Regions from separate parts of the Caldimonas sp. KR1-144 genome, predicted to be linked through region 1. Evidence: predicted binding sites of a transcription regulator. Region 1 holds the regulator's gene; each other region holds the start of a gene.
What was found. Region 1 encodes FNR, which switches genes on or off when oxygen is low (the NO sensors DNR and NnrR bind a similar motif). Its sites were predicted from a motif close to TTGATNNNNATCAA; they were not measured.

Region 2: the regulator FNR is predicted to act here: its motif matches at 2,605-2,618, upstream of ACO2TI_RS11000 (universal stress protein).
Region 3: the regulator FNR is predicted to act here: its motif matches at 3,362-3,375, upstream of clpB (ATP-dependent chaperone ClpB).

Annotation. Positions count from the first base shown of each region.
Region 1 is NZ_JBMSEE010000012.1:84,691-89,876, forward strand. It holds gene ccoP (cytochrome-c oxidase, cbb3-type subunit III) at 1-885, shown strand, start outside; gene ccoG (cytochrome c oxidase accessory protein CcoG) at 908-2,338, shown strand; gene ACO2TI_RS22515 (nitrogen fixation protein FixH) at 2,335-2,568, shown strand; gene fnr (fumarate/nitrate reduction transcriptional regulator Fnr) at 2,576-3,313, opposite strand; gene hemN (oxygen-independent coproporphyrinogen III oxidase) at 3,457-4,836, shown strand; gene ACO2TI_RS22530 (sulfite exporter TauE/SafE family protein) at 4,847-5,186, shown strand, end outside.
Region 2 is NZ_JBMSEE010000004.1:123,540-128,725, forward strand. It holds gene ACO2TI_RS10985 (PHA/PHB synthase family protein) at 1-563, opposite strand, end outside; gene ACO2TI_RS10990 (BON domain-containing protein) at 599-1,249, opposite strand; gene ACO2TI_RS10995 (hypothetical protein) at 1,418-2,053, shown strand; gene ACO2TI_RS11000 (universal stress protein) at 2,083-2,505, opposite strand; gene ACO2TI_RS11005 (cation-translocating P-type ATPase) at 2,913-5,186, shown strand, end outside.
Region 3 is NZ_JBMSEE010000001.1:53,397-58,582, reverse strand. It holds gene thrC (threonine synthase) at 1-286, shown strand, start outside; gene mobB (molybdopterin-guanine dinucleotide biosynthesis protein B) at 363-965, shown strand; gene glp (gephyrin-like molybdotransferase Glp) at 895-2,142, shown strand; gene ACO2TI_RS00285 (MoaD/ThiS family protein) at 2,139-2,393, shown strand; gene ACO2TI_RS00280 (molybdenum cofactor biosynthesis protein MoaE) at 2,455-2,955, shown strand; gene ACO2TI_RS00275 (CrcB family protein) at 2,952-3,341, shown strand; gene clpB (ATP-dependent chaperone ClpB) at 3,444-5,186, shown strand, end outside.

The DNA.
Region 1 (5,186 bases):
TCGATCTTCGTCGCGGTGGTGACGATCGTCGGTCTGGTCGCCTGCTTGTGGCTGTTGGTGGTCGCGAGCAAGCGCACCGTGATGGCCAACGACAACACCACCGGTCACGTCTTCGACGGCGACCTGCGCGAGATGAACAACCCGCTGCCGCGCTGGTGGATGGTGCTGTTCGTGCTGACGGTGGTGTTCTCGATCGTCTACCTGCTGCTGTACCCCGGGCTGGGCAGCTCCAAGGGGCAGTTGGGCTGGACTTCGCCGGGCGAAGTGGCGTCCGCCAACGAGCGGGCGCGCTCGCAGATGGAGGCCGTGTACGCGCGCTTCCAGCCGATGAGTGTCGAGGCCCTGGCGCAAGACGCCGGCGCGCGCGCGATCGGCGAGCGGCTGTTCCTGAACAACTGCGCCACCTGCCACGGCTCGGACGCGCGCGGCAGCAAGGGCTTTCCTAACCTGACCGACGACGACTGGCTGTGGGGCGGCAAGCCCGAGAACATCGTCGAGACGATCACCAAGGGGCGCCAGGGCATGATGCCGCCGATGGCGGCCGCGCTCGGCAGCGCCGAGGACGCGCGCAACGTTGCGAACTACGTGCTCAGCCTGTCGGGCAGCCCGCACAACAACATCGCGGCCCAGCTCGGCAAGAGCAAGTTCGGCGCCTGCGCGGCCTGCCACGGCATCGACGGCAAGGGCAACCAGGCACTCGGCGCGCCGAACCTGAGCGACCGCATCTGGTTGCACGGATGGGGCGAGGCAGCGGTGATGGCGATGATCACCAACGGCAAGCACAACCAGATGCCGGCCTTCGGCGAGCGTCTCAGCGACGTGCAGGTCCGCATCCTCGCCGGCTACGTGACCGGCATGCGCGGTCAGACCGTGGCGGCGCGATGAACGTCATCGGGAAGGCGGGCGGATGAACGAGTCCCCGGCCCGCGCAGGCGATGCGACCGTCGAGATCGTGTCGCTCTACCGCAAGGAGGCGACCATCCATGCGCGTGCCGTGCACGGCTGGTTCGCCGCCTGGCGCTGGGTGTTGGTGTGGCTCACCCAGCTGGTCTTCTACGGCCTGCCGTGGCTCACGTGGAATGGTCGCCCGGCGGTGCTGTTCGACCTGATCGAGCGGCGCTTCTACATCTTCGGCCTCGTCCTCTACCCGCAGGACTTCATCTACCTCACGGCGCTGCTGATCGTCTGCGCCTACGGCCTGTTCCTGTTCACTGCGGTGGCGGGGCGACTGTGGTGCGGCTACGCCTGCCCGCAGACGGTCTACACCGAGATCTTCATGTGGGTGGAGGAAAGGCTCGAAGGCGACCGCAACGCGCGCATCCGCCTCGATGCGTCGCCGTGGACCTTGGAGAAACTGCTGCGCCGCGGCGGCAAGCACCTCGCGTGGGGTGCGATCGGGCTGTGGACCGGCTTCACCTTCGTCGGCTATTTCACGCCGATCCGCCAGCTGTGGGCGGGTGCGATGTCCTTCGGCCTGGGCCCCTGGGAATCGTTCTGGATCCTGTTCTACGGCTTCGCCACCTACGGCAACGCCGGCTTCCTGCGCGAGCAGGTATGCAAGTACATGTGCCCGTACGCGCGCTTCCAGAGCGCGATGTTCGACCACGACACGCTGATCATCAGCTACGACCCGGGCCGCGGCGAGCCGCGCGGCTCGCGACCGCGCAGCATGGCGCATGCCCAGCTTCGCGGCCAGGGCAAGGGCGATTGCATCGACTGCACGCTGTGCGTGCAGGTCTGCCCGACCGGCATCGACATCCGCCGCGGCCTGCAGTACGAATGCATCGGCTGCGCCGCCTGCATCGACGTGTGCAACGGCGTGATGGACAAGATGAGCTACCCGCGCGGCCTGATCCGCTACGCGACGCAGCGCGAGATCGATGGCGGCGCGCGCCTTGGCTGGCGGCGCGTGCTGCGCCCGCGCGTGCTCGTGTACTCGCTGGTGCTGCTGCTGATCTCGGTGGCCTTCGTCGCATCGGTGGCGCTGCGCGCGCCGCTGCGCGTCGACGTGGTGCGCGATCGCGGCAGCCTGGCGCGGCTGGTGGAGGACGGTCGCATCGAGAACAGCTACCGCCTGCAGCTGATGAGCTCGTCCGAGGCGGCATTGCGCGTGCAGGTGTCGGTGCGCGGCATAGACGGCGCCAAGGTGCTGACGCGCTCGGCGGTCACCGAGCTCGGCGCGGCCGAGTCGCGCTGGCTGCCGCTGGCGGTGCAGGTGCCGCCCGAAGCGGCGCTGTCGATCGGGCCCGGTGCGCATCGCATCGAGTTCGTGATCGACGTTCAAGGTGCCGGCCGCGCGCCGGTGATCGAAACCTCGACTTTCGTGGTGCCGCGATGACGACCCAAGCTGCGTGCGCGCCGTGGTGGCGCTTTCCGATCGTCTGGCTCGTGATCGCCGGGCCGCTGGCGGTGGTGGTGGCGGGTGTGCTGACCGCCGTGCTGGCGGTGAACGGCGCCGACGCCAGCGTGCCGGCGGTGCCGGTCACGCGCGAGCGCAGCGCCGCGCCGGCAATGGCCGGACGCAATCACGCGGCGACGCCGCTGCCTTCGGGCAGCGCTTCTCGCTGACCGCGGTTCAGCAGCTGGTCGCGGCGACCAGCCGGCGCAGGCCGGCGGCGTCGCGCACGCGCACGTCGCGCTGCTTGACCTCGAGCAGGCCGTCGTCTTGGAACTTGGAGAAGGTGCGGCTCACGGTCTCGAGCTTGAGACCGAGGTAGCTGCCGATCTCCTCTCGCGTCATGCGCAACACCAGCGCGGTCGGCGAGAAGCCGCGCGCCTGCAGGCGCTGCGTGAGGTTGAGCAGGAAGGCCGCCACACGCTCCTCGGCGCGCATGCTGCCCAGCAGCAGCATCACGCCGTGGTCGCGCACGATCTCGCGGCTCATGATCTTGTGGAACTGCTGCTGCAGCGGCGTGAACTCGCGCGAGAGCTTCTCGAGCTGCTCGTACGGGATTTGGCAGACCTGGGAGTCTTCCAGCGCGACCGCATCGACCGTGTGGCGGTCGCTGCTGATGCCGTCCAGGCCGAGCAGTTCGCCGGCCATCTGGAAGCCGGTGACCTGGTCGCGGCCGTCGTCGGCGACGACGCGGGTCTTGAAGAATCCGGTGCGTACGGCGTAGATCGACGTGAAGCGATCGCCGGCCTGGAACAGGGGCTCGCCGCGGCGCACGGAACGCGGCGGCGCGACGAAGCGCCCCAACCGGTCCAGTTCGTCGGCGGACAGCCCGAGCGGCAGGCACAGCTCGCGCAGGTTGCAACTCGAGCATGCGACCTTGACGGCCTCGATGCGCGTTGAATCGGCAGAAGCACTCATGCGCGAAATTATCGTGATGCAGCTCAGCGCGAGAACTCGTGCGGCGCCGCCGCGCAAGCGCTGTTTGACGGAGATCAAGCGACTGCGCGGACCCGGGCGGCACAGTCCTTCGCATGCTCACCGAGCCGAAATCCGTGGCGCCCATGATCGACGCCGAGCTGCTGCGCCGCTTCTCCAAGGGCGGGCCTCGCTACACCTCCTATCCGACCGCCGATCGCTTCGTCGAGGCCTTCGGCGCCGAGCAGTACCTGCAGGCGCTGGCCCAACGCCGCGAAGGCGGGGCGCTGCATGGCGGCGAACCTTTGTCGGTCTACGTTCACATCCCGTTTTGCGAGTCGCTGTGCTACTACTGCGCCTGCAACAAGGTCGTCACGCGCCAGCATGGCCGTGCCGAGCCTTATCTGGCGGCGCTGGAGACGGAGATGGCGCTGCAGGCGCAGGCGCTCGGGCCGCACCGGCCGGTCGCGCAGCTGCACCTGGGCGGGGGCACGCCGACCTTCCTCAGCGATGCCGAGCTCTTGCGCCTGATGACCAGCCTGCGGCGCAGCTTCGCGTTGCAGCCCGGTGCCGAATGCTCGATCGAGGTGGACCCGCGGACCGTGGACACGTCGCGGCTGGCGTGGCTGGCCGAGCTGGGCTTCAACCGCATCAGCTTCGGCGTCCAGGATCTGGACGCAGCGGTGCAGCAGGCGGTGCACCGCGTGCAGCCGCTCGAGCAGATCGAGGCGTTGATGCGCGATGCGCGGGCATTGGGCTTCGAGTCGATCAACGTCGACCTGATCCACGGCCTGCCGCGGCAGACCACGGCGTCGTTCGCGCGCACCGTGCGCGAGATCGCCCGGCTGCGGCCCGACCGCATCGCGCTGTATGCCTACGCCCACCTGCCGCAGCGCTTCAAGCCGCAGCGGCGCATCGTCGCCGAGGAACTGCCCGGTGCGGGAGAGCGGGTGGCGCTGCTGGCCCAGGCGATCGACGGCTTCCTCGAGGCGGGTTATGAGTACATCGGCATGGACCATTTCGCGCTGCCGGGCGATTCGCTGGCCGTTGCGCGGCGGCAGGGCCGTCTGCATCGCAGCTTCCAGGGCTACTGCACACAGCCCGACGGCGATCTGATCGCGCTCGGCGTCTCGGCAATCGGCCGCGTCGGCGCGACCTACAGCCAGAACACCAAGGATCTGGCCGAGTACCAGGAACTGCTCGCCGCGGGCGTGCTGCCCGTCGTGCGCGGTCTGGCGCTCAGCCGGGACGACCTGCTGCGCCGCGCGGTGATCATGGCGCTGATGTGCCAGGGGCGGCTGGCGTTCGAGTCGATCGAGCTGGCGCACCTGATCGATTTCCGCACCTACTTCGCCGAGGAATTGGCGGAGCTGCAGGCACTGGCCGACGACGGCCTGGTGACGATCGACGCCGACGGCCTTGAGGTCACGCCCTTGGGCTGGTACTTCGTGCGTGTGATCGCGATGGTGTTCGACAGGCCGCTGCGCAGCGACCGTGCGCGCGAGCACTACTCGAAGGTGATCTGAGGATCCGTCGATGGACGGCTCCCTGCTGCTGTCCGGCCTGCTGATCGGCTTGGCCGGGAGTCCGCATTGCATCGCGATGTGCGCCGCGCCTTGCACGGCGCTGGCCTCGCGCTGCGATCCGCAGCGTCCGCGGCGGGCGCTGCTCGCCTGGCACGCGGGCCGCGCGCTCGCCTACACGGCGGCCGGTGCGCTGGCGGCCGCGGGCAGCGGCGCGCTGTTCGAGCTGGCGCGCGCGTCGGTGGCGCTGAAGCCCTTGTGGACGCTGCTGCAGGTGGCGGCGATGGTCCTGGGCTTGTGGCTGCTGGTGACCGGCCGGGCACCGTATTGGTCGGCCACCGGCATGCCGGGCT
Region 2 (5,186 bases), on a different contig from region 1:
CCGCGCACCAGGTTGGCACCGCCTTCGGCCAGCGTGCGCTTGATCGCCACGGGATTGGTCGGCAGCCAGTTCGACGGCGAGACCATGTCCAGCCATTGCCGGGCGGCGAATCCGACCATCTCTTCGTGGTGCCGTTCGACCCCTGGCACCGCGCTGGTGGCGCATTGCCACCAGGCCTGGCGCATCAGCAGGCCCTGTGCCCACCACGCGAAGGGCACCTGGCGCCACGCCGGATCGTCAAAGCGCTTGTCCTGCGGCAAGGGCTCGACGCACCAGGGCTGCTGCGACTCGCATGCGAGCTGCAGCCACCAGCGCCAGCCGAGCCGGGCCGCGAGTTCGATCAGCTCGGCCCGCTTGGCCGGCGACATGGCCAGATGCAGCGCCCAATCGGCGAAGGCGCCGAAGGCCGTGGCCGGCGCGATCGCCACCGAGGGCGCAGGCCACCAGGCCTGGGCGGCGCGTTCCAGCGACAGCCAGGCCTCGAACGAGGGCGTCGGTGCCACCCGGCGACCAAGCCAGGGGCTGTCCTCCCGCTCGCGCGTGCCGGCGCCCGCCTGCCGCATCACGCGAGTCCCTGCGCCCTGCCAACAGGCCTCACTCAGCCCACCGTCAGATCGTTGACCACCGCCCGCACGCCCGGGGCCGCGAACGCCGCGCCGACGACCGCCTTGCGCTCGGCCAGCGAGTGCACCGTGCCGCGCAGCGTCACGGTGCCTTCGGCGATGTCGACCTCGACGCGCGCCGCTTCGCGCGCGGCCTGGCGCGCCAGCGCGTCCTTGATGCGCGCGGCGACGTCGGAGCGGGTCTTGCCGGAGCGGATCAGGATGTCGTTGCGCACCGCGGTCACGCCGATCAGGTGGCGAACCGCCTTGAACGCGGCCTGGCGCTGGTAGTCCCAGTCGACCTCGCCGCCGAGGGTGATCGCGCCGCGCTCGACCGTCACGCGCACGCGTTCGGCGGGCACCATGCTGTTCCAGCGCAACGCCTGCTCGGCCGCGGCGGCGATCTCGGTGTCGCTGCGCCGGTGCTCGGGCGAAAGCCTCACGTCCAGCTCGAGCGCGATGGCCTTCACGCCCGCGACGCGATGCAGCGCGCGCTCGATCGCGTACTTGTCGGCCAGCGTGTCCAGGTGCCCGGCGAGCGTGACGACGCCCTCCTTGACCGCCACGCCGATCGCCGTCGCGTTGACGGCAGGATCCCAGGAAAGTTCTTCAACGACATCGCGCTTGAGGTCGGCATCGGTCTTCATGGTCACGCTCCTTCGGCAGCACCTTGGTCTGTCGCGAATCTAGGCCGATCGGCCCCGGCACCCTTGCGCTGGATCAGAAGCGGTCGCCGAAGCGTGCGCCGCGGCGCGGTCGTGGCGCCGTTGACGGCCGTCAAGCGGGTCGCGCCGCGAATCCCGGACCATGTGCACGTGAGACACGCGTTCGACGAGCACCCCGATCGGCCGGTACCCCCCGGCGGGCGGCCGGCGCGACGGCGCACGCCGCGACTGGGCGCCGGCCTGGCGGTCTGGCTGGTGGCGGGTGGCTGCTCGTCGCTGCTGCCGCGCGGCAGCAATGTCGACGTGTCGCGGTTCGCCAGCTTCGAGGAGGCTCGCACCGCCTTCGAACAGGTGACCCCGTACCGCTCGACACTCGACGACCTGCGGCGCCTCGGCTTTGATCCGCAGTCCAGCGCGAACGTGGAGCAGGTGCCGTATCCGCAATGGGTTGCGATGCTGGTGCACCCGAGTGCCTCGCCGGACCAGTCGGACACGGGCATCCGCGACTGCTTTGCGGCCGAGCGGGCCTGCCAGGCCTACGTCTTTCGGTTCTCGCGCAGCGACCGCGCCCGCAGCGGCGGCTTCCTGGCCGACTTCTTCAACTTTCGCCGCGTCACGCACACGCAGGGCTGGCGCTTCGAGGGCGTGGCGCTGGTGCGCGACGGCCTGGTCCTGTTTCGCAACGTCGGCGGACAGCCGCGTCTGCAATCCGTCGAGGACCGCAGGAATCCGCTCGGACCTCTGCAGTCGATCGGCGAGACGGCGCCACGCGAGCTCCGGCCCTGAGCCGCGGGCGCACGGCGGCGACGATGCGCCTAGCGGATCAGCAGCATCGGCGTGTCGCAAAGCGACATCACCTTCGTGGCGACCGATCCCAGGACCAGTCCGGCGACGGCGCCGTGCCCGTGCGTGCCCATGACGAGGAGATCGAAGCCTTGCTGCGAGGCGAACGCCGCGATGGTCGGCCCAGGCGGGCCGACGCGATGGACGAAGGTGGCCGCCACGCCGTGCCGGTGGAAGAAGGCCCGGATCGGCTCGAACACGGTTTCGGCATCGTCCGCATAGAACTCCTCGGCTTGCCGAGCGTCGACGAAGGCCGCCGCGCGATGCGGAATTGCCGCCACGCAGTGCAGCACCGTCAGGCTGTGCCCAGGCTCCAGCCAACCGCCATGAGCGGCGATGAAGTCCAGCATGCGCTGGGTGCAGGCGCTGCCGTCCACGGCGATCAGGATCTTCACGTCGCTGCCTCCTGGCTGCTGTCGAAGTGCCGGATGGCCTCGTCGGGGCGCGGCACCGGTGCGACGCCGGCATTCTCGTCAACCGCGAACCCGGCCCGCTTGACAGGCGTCAACGGCGACAGCGGCGCCGCGGCATCCCACGCGATGCGCCGAGGCCGCGACGCAGGGCCGGCGCGCACGGCCCTGCGGCTTGACGGCAGTCAAGCGCGGCGCTGCGCCCCGTCACCAGAATCCACTGCGATCACCCTGCGCGGGCCGACCCAGCCCGCATCAACAGCGAGGCCTGCCCGATGCCGATGCGTTTTGCCCCAAGCTCGAAGGCCGAGACCGCCGCGCGCCAAGCGGCCCGCGTCGCCGACCGGCCCGTCGTGCCGGGCAGGTAAGGCGCCGCGCAGCGAGCCGTCGCGATGCTCAGGAGCGTGCCGATCGACCGGCTCGCGGGGCTCGACGGCTCCGGGCAGGGGCTTTCCGAGCGCGATGCGGCAGCGCGTGCCGCCACCTACGGCCGCAACCTGATCCTGGAGGCCGCGCCGAAGGGATGGGGCGACCTGGCCAGGCAGACGCTCAAGGATCCGATGCTGTGGTTCCTGCTGGGAACCAGCGTGCTGTTCGCCCTCGTGGGTCAGGCCGGCGAGTGCGTGATCCTGCTCGTCGCCGTGCTGCCCCTGGTCGGCATGGACGCCTACCTTCACCGTCGCACGCGCGCATCGACCGAAGGCCTGAGCAGCCGCCTGGCCAGCAGCGCGACGGTGGTGCGCGAGAGCGTCAGAAGCACCGTGGACGCGACGCAGCTCGTGCCGGGCGACCTGGTCGTCGTCGCCGCCGGGGAAGCCTTTCCCGCCGACGGCCTGGTGGTCGGCGGCCAGCGCATGCAGGCCGACGAGTCGGCGCTGACGGGCGAATCGTTCCCGGTTCGCAAGGTGGCGCTCGGGCGCTGGCCGCTCGACGCGTCGCAGCTCAGGATCGACGGCGCCTCGTGGGGCCTGGCCGGCACCCGATTGCTGACCGGCGAAGCGCAGATGCGCGTCGTCTACACCGGCGGCGAAACGCTCTACGGCGAGATCGCCCAATCGGCGAGCCGCGGCCTGCAGGCTCGCACGCCGCTGCAGGCCGCGGTCGGGCAGTTGGTCGTGGTGCTGATCGTCGGCGCGGTGCTGCTGTGCCTGACGCTCGCCTGGGTGCGGTGGCGGCAGGGGCACGGGCTGCTCGATGCACTCATCAGCGCCTTGACGCTGGCGGTGGCGGCGCTGCCCGAGGAGTTTCCGGTCGTGCTGACGTTCTTCCTGGGCGTCGGCGTGTACCGCCTTGCGAGGCGCCAGGCGCTCGTGCGCCGGGCCGTGGTGGTCGAGAACATCGGGCGCGTCACGTGCATCTGCTCCGACAAGACCGGCACCATCACCGAGGGCAGGTTGCGCCTGGGCCATCGCGCCGTAGCCGACGAGGTGGACCCGGAGTTCCTCCTGCAGCTCGCCGCGGCGGCTTCGCGGCGCGAGACCGGCGATCCGATGGACGTGGCCATCCTGGACGCCCTGCCGCAGCCGCCGTGGGAAACCGTCGCGACCTTCCCGTTCACCGAGGACCGCCGGCGGGAGACCGGCATCGTTCGTCGCGACGGCCGGCTGATCGCCGCCGTCAAGGGCGCGCCGGAGACCGTGCTCGGACAATGCGGCCTCGGTGCGCAGGCGCTGCGCGCCTGGCAGGAGCGGGTCGACGGCTTTGCGGACACCGGGCACAAGGTGATCGCCTGCGCCTGGCGCGAACTCGACACCGGCGGGGACTGGGCCGGCGGCGAGCCCGACCGCGGCTTTCGCGCCGCCGGCCTGCTGTGCTTCGAGGATCCGGTGCGCGCCGGCGCCGCCGAAGCCCTGCGGACCTGCCGGGCCGCGGGCATCCGCGTCATCATGGTCACCGGCGATCACACGCGCACCGCGCTCGCCGTCGCGCGCGAGATCGGGCTGGGGGACGCGGACCCGTGCGTCATCGACGGGGCGCAGATGCATGAGCGACTCGAGCGCGGCGACGCGTCGGTGCTGCGCGAGGTGGACGTCGTCGCCCGCGCCGTGCCGGCGAACAAGCTCGCTCTCGTTCGAGCCCTCAAGGAGAGCGGCGAGATCGTCGCCGTCACCGGCGACGGCGTGAACGACGTCCCGGCGCTGCAGGCGGCCGACGTCGGCATCGCGATGGGCGGGCGCGGCACGCGCAGCGCCCGCGAGGTCGCCGCCATCGTGCTGCTCGACGACAGCTTTCGCAGCATCGTCCATGCCATCGCGGAGGGGCGGCAGCTCTTCACCAACCTGCAGCTGAGCTTCCAGTACCTGCTGATGATCCACCTGCCGCTGGTGCTGACGGCGGCACTGATACCGCTGGCTGGATCCCCGGTGCTGTACCTGCCGGTCCACGTGGTCTGGCTGGAGCTCATCATTCATCCCACGGCGCTGCTGGTCTTCCAGGAACTGCCCGACGGCGCGCGCCTTGCCCCCGTGCGCAGGGCCGCGCAGGTGCGGTTCTTCGGCAAGGCCCAGTGGGTGGCCATCGCCCTGGTTGCCGCCTGGGTCACCGGCGTCGTGACGCTGAGCTTCCTGCGCGGGCTGGAGCAGGGCTTCGACGTGGAACATGCGCGCACGATCGCCTTGCTCGCGCTCAGCAGCGCAAGCGCCGGCATCACGGCTGGCCTGACGGGA
Region 3 (5,186 bases), on a different contig from region 1:
TCGAGTGGAGACGATCCGCACGATCGCGCAGGCCAGCGGCGTGGTGGTCGATCCGCACACCGCCGACGGCCTGCAGGTCGCCGCCGGGCTGCGCGGGCCCGAGCCGATGATCGTGCTCGAGACCGCCTTGCCGGCCAAGTTCTCGGCCACCATCGTCGAGGCGCTGGGCCGCGAGCCTTCGCGGCCCGCAGGCCTGCAAGACATCGAAAACCGCCCCAAGCGCTTCACGGTCATGCCGGTGTCCGTCGATGCGGTGAAGCAATACATCGCCCAAAATACACGCTGATGTACCCCCACGCTCACTCCGTTCGCTGCCCCCCGGGGGCGCGCAGCATCCTGCGGACGGGCGAGCGGATCCTGTGATGAAGGTCGTTGGCTTCTGCGGTTACTCCGGTTCCGGCAAGACCACGCTGGTCGAGCAGCTGATCGCGCGTTTCAAGCTCGCCGGGCAGCGCGTGTCGGTGGTCAAGCACGCGCACCACGACTTCGACATCGACCATCCCGGCAAGGACTCGCACCGCCACCGCACAGCCGGCGCGTTCGAGGTGGTGGTTGCCTCGCGCGTGCGGCTGGCCAAGATCCGCGAGTACGAGGCCGAGGGCGAGCCCACCGCCCACCAGCTGCTCGCCGAGCTCTACGAGTGCGACTGGGCGCTGGTCGAGGGCTTCAAGGCGGCCGACCTGCTCAAGATCGAGGTCTGGCGCGCTTCCACCGGCAAGCCGGTGCAGTATCCGGAAGACCCGTTCGTCGTCGCGATCGCGACCGACAGCCCGCGCGCGCTGCCCCAGCCCACGCTGCTGCCGGTGCTCGACCTCAATGACCCGGACGCGATCGCGCAGTTCCTGCTCGAGCAGGCGCCGCGCTTCGATTACCGCTCACCCCTGATCGACCCCGATGACGACGACGGCTACCCCGCCGATGCTGAGCCTGGACGAGGCCCTGCAGCGGCTGCTGGACGGGACTGAGGCGCTCGCCCACCCGGAGCGCGACACCGAAAACGTCGCGACGGCCGACGCGCTCGGTCGCGTGCTCGCCGAGGACGTGCGCTCGACGCTCGATGTCCCGCCGCACGACAACACCTCGATGGACGGCTACGCGCTGCGCGTGGCCGATGTGCCCGTCGCCGGTAGCGTGCTGCCGGTCGCACAGCGCATCGCCGCCGGCCAGGTCGGCGCGACGCTGGAGGCGGGCACCGCGGCGCGCATCTTCACCGGCGCGCCGCTGCCGACCGGCGCCGACGCCGTCGTGATGCAGGAGCAGTGCGAGGCGCTCGACGGCGCGCGCGTGCGCGTGAACACGGTGCCCGCGCCGGGCGCCTGGATCCGCCGGCGCGGCGAGGACGTGCGCGAAGGCGCCGTCGTGCTCGCAAGGGGCACGCGGCTCTCGCCGCAGGCCTTGGGCCTCGCGGCCTCGGTCGGCATCGCGCGGCTGGCGGTCGTGCGCCGCCCGCGCGTCGCGCTGTTTTCCACCGGCGACGAGCTGGTGATGCCCGGCGAGCCGCTGCGTCCCGGCGCGATCTACAACTCCAATCGCTACACCCTCGTCGGCCTGCTGCGTGCGGCCGGCTGCGAGGTCAGCGACCTGGGCATCGTGCCCGACCGGCTCGACGCCACGCGCGAAGCCTTGCGACGCGCCGCGGCCGGCCACGATCTCATCCTCACGTCGGGCGGTGTCTCGGTGGGCGAGGAAGACCACCTGCGCCCCGCGGTGCAGGCGGAGGGCCGGCTCGAGCTGTGGCAGATCGCGATCAAGCCCGGCAAACCGCTGGCCTTCGGCGCGGTGCGCCAGCCCGATGGCGGCGAGGCGCTCTACATCGGTCTGCCCGGCAACCCGGTGTCGAGCTTCGTGACCTTCTTGTTGTGCGTGCGGCCGGTGCTGCAGGCGCTGCAGGGCATGCCGGCCACGCCGCCGGCGGCGCTGTCGCTGCGCGCCGCGTTCGACTGGCCCAAGCCCGACAAGCGCCGCGAGTTCCTGCGCGCGCGCCGCGACGCGCAAGGCGATCTGGAGCTCTTCGCCAACCAGAGTTCCGGCGTGCTGACCTCGGCCGTCTGGGCCGAGGGCGTGATCGACAACCCGCCCGGCCGCGCGATCGCGCGCGGCGACACGGTGCGCTTCATTCCGTTCGCGGAGCTGCTTGCATGAAGGTCAGCGTGCGCTATTTCGCTTCGATCCGCGAGGCCCTCGGGCCTGGCGAACAGGTCGAGATCGCGCCGGGCGCCACGCTCGGCGCCTTGCGCGACGCGCTGATCGCGCGCGGCGGGCGCCATGCCGAGGTGCTGGCGCGCGGCCGTGCGCTGCGCGCGGCGTTGAACCAGGTGATGGCCAGCGACGAATCGCTGCCCGTGGGCGAGGGCGCCGAAGTCGCGTTCTTCCCGCCGGTCACCGGAGGCTGACCATGAGCCGCAGGGCCGCTCCCAAGGCGAATGCCGCAGTGCGCAGCACGGAGGATGCCCAATGAACGCACCGCGCGTGTCGATCCAGACCGAGGACTTCGACCTTTCGACCGAGGTCGCGGCGCTGCGCGCGCAGGACCTCGGCGTCGGCGCGGTGGCCAGCTTCGTCGGCACGGTGCGCACGCGCTCGCCACGGCCCGACGAAGGGCAGGGCGTCTCGCTGCTGGAGCTCGAGCACTACCCCGGCATGACCGAGCGCGCGATCGAGGCGATGATCGACGAGGCGCAACGCCGCTTCGACGTGCGCGGCGTGCGGGTCATCCATCGCGTCGGTCCGCTCGAGCCCGGCGCGCAGATCGTGCTCGTCGTCGTGAGCTCGGCGCACCGAGGCGAGGCCTTCTCGGCTTGCGAGTTCCTGATGGACTACCTCAAGACCCAGGCGCCGTTCTGGAAGAAGGAGCACACGCCGCAGGGCGCGCGCTGGGTCGATGCGCGCGAGTCCGACGACGCCGCGCTCGAGCGCTGGGGCATTGCCGCCGCCAACAGCGGGGGCGGCGCTTGACGCCGACGCTCGGCCAGGCGCTCGTGGTCGCCGGCGGGGCCGCCACCGGCGGCGTGCTGCGCTGGCTGCTGGGCTTGTGGCTCAACCCGCTGTGGGGCGGTTTCGCCCTCGGCACGCTGGCGGTCAACGCGGCCGGCGGCTTGCTCGTCGGCTCGATCGGCGCCTGGCTTTTCGTGCAGCCCAGCGAGTGGCTGCGGCTGCTGCTGGTCACCGGCTTGCTGGGCGGCTTCACGACCTTCTCGGCGTTCTCGATCGAATCGCTGATGCTGCTGCAGCGCGGCGCCTTCGGGCTCGCGCTGCTGCACACGGCCGGCCACCTGCTGGGATCGCTCGCTTGCGCGGCGCTCGGCTGGTGGCTGGTCCACGCGCTGCTCGCGCCGCGCTGAGGCGCCCTTCGGCGCACGGCTTGCCCTGCATCAAGCCAGCGTGCTTGAAAAGCCCTGGCGGCGTCCTTACCTTCGAAGCAGTCCCGTTTCGCGAGGTTGACCATGCGCGTCGACAAACTCACCACCAAGTTCCAGGAAGCGCTGGCGGAGGCGCAAAGCCTCGCGGTCACGCGCGACAACCCCTACATCGAGCCGGCCCACCTGCTGGCCGCGATGCTGGCGCAGACCGACGGCCCGAAGGCGCTGCTCGACCGTGCCGGCGTCAACACGGCCGCGCTGCGCGCCGCGATGGAGACCGCGCTGGCCGGCCTGCCCCAGGTGCAAGGCGGCGGTCCGGTCCAACCCGGTCGCGACCTGATTGCCGCGCTGCAAGGCGCCGAGAAGGAGGCCACCAAGCGCGGCGACCAGTTCATTGCCAGCGAGATGTTCCTGCTTGCGCTGGCCGATGCGAAGACCGACCTCGGCGGGATCGTCCGTGGCCACGGCCTCACCCGCAAGGCGCTGGAATCCGCGATCGAGGCGGTGCGCGGCGGCGCGAGCGTCGACTCGGCCGAGGCCGAAGGCGCGCGCGAGGCGCTGAAGAAGTACACGCTCGACCTCACCGAGCGCGCCCGCCAGGGCAAGCTCGACCCGGTGATCGGCCGCGACGACGAGATCCGCCGCGCGATCCAGGTGCTGCAGCGCCGCTCGAAGAACAACCCGGTGCTGATCGGCGAGCCGGGCGTCGGCAAGACGGCCATCGTCGAGGGCCTGGCGCAGCGCATCGTCTCGGGCGAGGTGCCCGATTCGCTCAAGGGCAAGCGCGTGCTGGTGCTCGACATCGCCTTGCTGCTGGCCGGCGCCAAGTTCCGCGGCGAGTTCGAGGAGCGCCTGAAGAACGTGCTCAAGGAGCTGGCGCAAGATGAGGGCCAGACCATCGTCTTCATCGACGAGCTGCACACGATGGTGGGCGCCGGCAAGGCGGAAGGCGCGATCGACGCCGGCAACATGCTCAAGCCGGCGCTGGCGCGCGGCGAGCTGCACTGCATCGGCGCGACCACGCTCGACGAGTACCGCAAGTACATCGAGAAGGACGCCGCGCTCGAGCGCCGCTTCCAGAAGATCCTGGTCGACGAGCCCAGCGTCGAGGCCACGATCGCGATCCTGCGCGGCCTGCAGGAGAAGTACGAGGTGCACCACGGCGTCGAGATCACCGACCCGGCGATCGTCGCCGCGGCCGAGCTCTCGCACCGCTACATCACCGACCGCTTCCTGCCCGACAAGGCCATCGATCTCATCGACGAGGCCGCGGCCAAGATCAAGATCGAGATCGACTCCAAGCCCGAGGCGATGGACCGGCTCGACCGCCGGCTGATCCAGCTCAAGATCGAGCGCGAGGCGGTCAAGAAGGAGAAGGACGAGGCTTCGCAGAAGCGCCTCGGCCTGATCGAGGAAGAGATCGCCAAGCTCGAGCGCGAAGCGGCCGACCTCGAGGAGATCTGGAAGGCCGAGAAGGCCCAGGCCCAGGGCTCGGCGCACGTGAAGGAAGAGATCGACCGCGCGCGCACGCAGATCGAGGAGTTCAAGCGCAAGGGCGACTTCAACAAGGTCGCCGAGCTGCAGTACGGCAAGCTGCCCGAGCTCGAGAAGAAGCTCAAGGAGGCGCAGGCCACCGAGTCCGGCAAGGACGCCGCGGGCAAGCCGCAGCTGCTGCGCACGCAAGTCGGCGCCGAGGAGATCGCCGAGGTGGTCGCGCGCGCGACCGGCATCCCGGTGTCCAAGCTGATGCAAGGCGAGCGCGACAAGCTGCTGCAGATGGAAACCCGCCTGCACGAGCGCGTGGTCGGGCAGGACGAGGCGATCCGC